One region of the Streptomyces paludis genome, then DNA from elsewhere that is predicted to be linked to it. Evidence: riboswitches for the same ligand, from Rfam matches in the RefSeq annotation. Region 1 holds a riboswitch; the other holds the start of a gene.

What was found. Region 1 has a riboswitch for cobalamin ahead of cobN (cobaltochelatase subunit CobN). Riboswitches for the same ligand answer to the same signal wherever they lie in the genome.
Region 2: linked by a shared signal. The riboswitch ahead of DVK44_RS05265 (cobalamin biosynthesis protein) and the one ahead of cobN (cobaltochelatase subunit CobN) in region 1 are both predicted to bind cobalamin.

Annotation. Positions count from the first base shown of each region.
Region 1 covers NZ_CP031194.1:2,926,675-2,929,134, reverse strand. Annotated here, with positions in the region: gene cobG (precorrin-3B synthase) at 1-878, opposite strand, end outside; cobalamin riboswitch at 1,038-1,163, shown strand; gene cobN (cobaltochelatase subunit CobN) at 1,222-2,460, shown strand, end outside.
Region 2 covers NZ_CP031194.1:1,212,377-1,214,836, forward strand. Annotated here, with positions in the region: gene DVK44_RS05255 (inorganic phosphate transporter) at 1-727, shown strand, start outside; gene DVK44_RS05260 (hypothetical protein) at 724-963, shown strand; cobalamin riboswitch at 1,029-1,181, shown strand; gene DVK44_RS05265 (cobalamin biosynthesis protein) at 1,218-2,306, shown strand; gene DVK44_RS05270 (cobyric acid synthase) at 2,303-2,460, shown strand, end outside.

The sequences.
Region 1 (2,460 bases):
GCCAGCTCCCGTCCCCCGTCCGGGAGTTCCCGTACGCGCCAGGCGCCGGTGCCAGTTCCGTTTGCCTCCGCGACGAAGGTCTCCGCCGCGAGCAGGGCCGCGCGAGGCGCGTCGGCGGCGGATACCCGTACACCGGGGTGGTTTGCCCCGATGTGTACGGTCGCTCCGCCGTCCGCCCGTGCGAGCAACGTCACATCCGCGCCCAGGGCCGCGACATCCCCCCGGCCGTCGTCCAGCGCGAACAGGAAGCGGCCCGACAGGGCCGTCGCCGCCGGGCTCGCGCAGAGCAGCGCGTCCAGCTCGCGCGCCCACAACTGGGCGTTCCCCGAGGGGACTTCCCGTACGGGTGCGGGTCCGGGCCTGGGTGCGGATGCGGGTCCGTCCAGTCCGCAGAGCGGGGACGCCACGATGTTCCGTACCCGCTCGTGCTCCGGCGAGGGCAGCAGACCGGCCGCGTCCAGCAGTGCTTCCAGCTCGCCGCCGCAGGCCGCGCCCAGCCCCCGGAGCTGGATGTTTCCCCGGGATGTGATGTCGAGATGCCCGTCGCCCAGCCGCTCGGCCGCCACCGCGAGGGCCTCCGCCTGGCGGTACGTCAGCAGTCCGCCGGGCAGCCGCAGCCGGGCCAGCCGGCCGTCGTCGGCGCTGTGCAGCCGCAGGGCGCCCGGGCAGGCGTCACCCCGCTCCCGTACGGGCGCCACAGCGGCATCCCGTAGGGCATCCCGTACGGGCACGGGCGCGACCTCCCGTACGGGCGCCACGTCGGCGTCCCCTGCGGGCACCACGACGGCATCCCGTACGGGCGCCACGTCGGCGTCCCCTACGGGCTCCCGGCCGGGGGTTTCGTCCCGTTTCACGGGTGGTTGCGGGGTGGGCGGCATGGCCGCGAGCATACCCACGCCGGGCCGCCCGGCCACCTGTCGCGCGGTGCCCGGCTCCGCCGTCCGTCCGGGTGCCCTCCCCGCCCGTGACCTCAGCACTTACTATGCAGACGGCGGGTTCCACGGCCCGCCGCCATCGCCAGCGACGGCGTCTTGGGGAGGAAGCCCGGTGCGAACCCGGCGCGGTCCCGCCACTGTGAGCCCGGCGACGTGTGCCTTGCGACGTGCGCAGCCGTAACGCGGCGCAGCGCGCGATGCGACGCGGCGCCGGACGAGTCAGGAACTCCCGCCGTCCACTCACCACCCGCCCGGGGCGCGGACCCCGAGGAAGGCCAGACGCCGCATGCTTCTGCTCCTGTCGACGTCCGACACCGATCTGCTCAGCGCCCGCGCGGCCGAGGGACCGGTCCCGTACCGGTACGCCAACCCCGCCCGGCTCGCGCTCGACGAGCTGCCCGCGCTGCTGGAGGGCGTCGACCTCGTCGTCGTACGGCTCCTCGGCGGGCTGCGTGCCTGGCAGGCGGGCATCGACCAGCTGCTCGCCGGGCCCCGGCCCGTCGTCGTCCTCACCGGTGAGCAGGCCCCCGACGCGCAGCTGATGGAGGCGTCGACCGTCCCCATCGGGATCGCCGCCGAGGCGCACGGGTATCTCGCGCACGGCGGCCCGGAGAACCTCGGGCAGCTCGCCCGCTTCCTCTCCGACACCGTGCTGCTGACCGGCCACGGCTTCGAGCCGCCGGCCGCGTCGCCGACCTGGGGCCGGCTGGAGCGTCGCGTACGGCCGCCGCGCCTGGGCCGGCCCGGCCACTCGGTGGTCGAGACGGTTCCGACCGTCGCGGTGCTCTTCTACCGCGCCCACCACATGAGCGGGAACACCGCCTTCGTGGAGGCGCTCTGCACGGCCATCGAGGACGCCGACGCCCGCCCGATGCCCCTCTTCGTCTCGTCGCTCCGGGCCCCCGAGCCCGAGCTGCTGGAGGCGCTGGAGGAGGCCGACGCGATCATCACCACCGTCCTCGCCGCCGGTGGCACCAAGCCCGCCACGGCCTCGGCCGGCGGCGACGACGAGGCGTGGGACGCGGGTGCGCTCGCCGGGCTGGACGTACCGATTCTCCAGGCGCTCTGCCTGACCTCCAGCCGCGCCGCCTGGGAGGCGAGCGACGAGGGGCTGACGCCGCTGGACGCGGCCTCGCAGGTCGCGGTGCCGGAGTTCGACGGGCGGCTGATCACCGTCCCGTTCTCCTTCAAGGAGCTGGACGAGGACGGGCTGCCGGTCTACGTCGCCGACCCCGAGCGGGCCGCGCGCGTCGCCGGGATCGCCGTGAAGCACGCCCGGCTCGCGTACATCCCGACGCAGGACAAGCGGATCGCGCTCGTCCTGTCCGCGTACCCCACCAAGCACTCCCGTATCGGCAACGCCGTCGGTCTCGACACCCCCGCCAGTGCCATCGAACTCCTCGGTGAACTGCTGGCCCAGGGCTACCACTTCGGCGACCCCGACGGCACCGGCGACACCGACGGACCCGTCCCCGGCCTCTCCTCCGGCGACGGCGACGAGCTGATCCGCGCCCTCATCGACGCC
Region 2 (2,460 bases), 1.7 Mb from region 1:
CCGGGCGGGCCAGATCGCCTCCGCCGGTCTGGTCTCGCTCGCGCACGGCACCAACGACGCGCAGAAGACCATGGGTGTCATCACCCTGGCGCTGGTGACCGGCGGGGTCCTCGCCCCCGGCGCCAACCCGCCGGTGTGGGTCATCGTCTCGGCGGGTGTGGCGATCGCGCTCGGTACGTACCTCGGCGGCTGGCGCATCATCCGCACCATGGGCACCGGCCTCACCGACCTCCAGCCGCAGCAGGGCTTCGCCGCGCAGACCAGCGCCGCGACGGTCATCCTGGCCTCCTCGCACCTGGGCTTCTCGCTCTCCACCACCCAGTCCTGCTCCGGCGCCGTGATGGGCGCCGGGCTCGGCCGCAAGGGCGGGGTGGTCCGCTGGTCCACCGCGAGCCGGATGTTCATCGCCTGGGGGCTGACGCTGCCGGCCGCAGGTCTGGTCGCCGCGGGCGCCGAGTTCCTGACCGGGCAGGGCGACTGGGGTGTCGCGCTCGTCGCGGTGCTGCTGGTGACGATCTCCGGCGGGATCTACCTCGCCTCGCGGCGCCGCCCGGTCGACCACACCAACGTCAACGCCACCGAGGGCGCCACCGAGCCGGCCGAGCCGGCGACGGAGACCGCCCCCGCCACCGTCCTCACGGACGTGTCCGGCCTCTCGGCCACCATCCCCGCCCCCGTCCCCACCGGCACCACCACCGAGCCGGCACGCAAGGAAGTCATCGCATGAACATCGACTGGGCAGCGCTCGGCTCCGTCTTCGGCGTCAGCCTTGTGGCGACCGTCGCCCTCGTGGGCCTGTTCACCCTCGGCATCGTCGGTCTCGCCCAGCGGGAGACGGGCGGCGAGAGCGGTACGGGAGGTACCGGCGGCCCGGCGGTCTCGGTCCGTTCGGCGGGCGCGTACCTCTGCTTCGCGCTCTGCGTGGCGGCCGTGGCGTACGGGATCTATCTGATCGTGGCCTGACGGTCGCCGGGCGTCCGAGTGGGCCTCGGCACACTGTCCCCGCGCAGGTCAAGGCAGAGTTGACGGGCCCTGAACGGCGTGGTGGACTGCCGGGGCCATACACGGCGGCAGAAGAGGAAGCCGGTGCGAATCCGGCGCGGTCCCGCCACTGTCACCGGGGAGCCCGTCCACGACGGGCGCTCCCGGGAGCCAGGAACTCCTGCCGCCGCGTCACGTCGAGCCGGGGCGCGGACCCTGAGTGAGGACATTTCGCCATGCCTGGCTGCGGTTCCGCCGCCGTGCGCGGACCGAGTGCCGTACGGGCGCCCGCCGGCGCTCCCCTCGGACGCGCTCTCCCCGGACGCGCTCCCCTCGGACGCGCTCCCCTTGGGCGTACCGCCCTCTCCCCCGTCGCCCTCGGCCTCGCCGCCGGATTCCTCGCCGACCGGCTCTTCGGTGATCCGCGCCGGGGCCATCCCGTCGCCGCGTTCGGCCGGGCGGCCGGGGCCGTGGAGCGCGTGCTGTGGCGCGACGACCGGGGCCGGGGCGCGCTGCACACCGCCGTCTGCGCCGGTGGCGCCGCCGGGCTGGCCGCGCTGGCGGCCCGTACCGTACGCGGCCTTCCCGCCGCGGCGACCGTGCTCGCCGCCGCCGCGACCTGGACCGTGATCGGCGGCACCTCGCTGGGCCGGGAGGCGCGGACCATCGGCGGCGCGCTCGCGGCCGGGGACACCGAGGCGGCCCGGGAGCGGCTGCCGCATCTGTGCGGGCGCGATCCGCAGGCGCTGGACGACCAGCAGATCGCGCGCGCCGTCGTGGAGTCCGTCGCCGAGAACACCTCCGACGCGGTGGTCGGCGCGCTGGTGTGGGGGGCGGTCGCCGGGGTGCCGGGGCTGGTCGCGTTCCGGGCGGTGAACACGCTGGACGCGATGGTCGGCCACCGGTCGCCCCGCTACCTGCGGTTCGGCTGGGCCGCCGCCCGCCTCGACGATGTCGCGGGCTGGCCGGGCGCCCGGCTGACGGCCGCGCTGGCGATCGCCGCGGGCGGCGACCCCCGGGGCGCCGTACGGGCCGTACGGGCGGACGCCGCGAAGCACCCGAGCCCCAACGCGGGCCCGGTCGAGGCGTCGTTCGCCGGCGCGCTGGGCGTACGCCTGGGCGGGACGCTGGCGTACGGCGGCCGGGTCGAGCACCGGCCGGTGCTCAACGGCGGCGGGCGGCCGGTGGAGGTCGCGGACATCGAGCGGGCGGTCCGGCTCTCGCACCGGGTGAACGTGCTCGCGCTCGCGGCGGGCGTGGCCGGGCGCGCCGCGTACGGGCTGCTGAGGTCACGGGGACGGGCGAAGGGACGGGGGCGCCGATGACCGGCGGCGGACTGCTGGTGGCCGGGACCACCTCGGACGCGGGCAAGAGCGTGGTCACGGCGGGGATCTGCCGGTGGCTGGTGCGCCAGGGTGTGAAGGTCGCGCCGTTCAAGGGGCAGAACATGTCCCTGAACTCGTTCGTGACGCGCGAGGG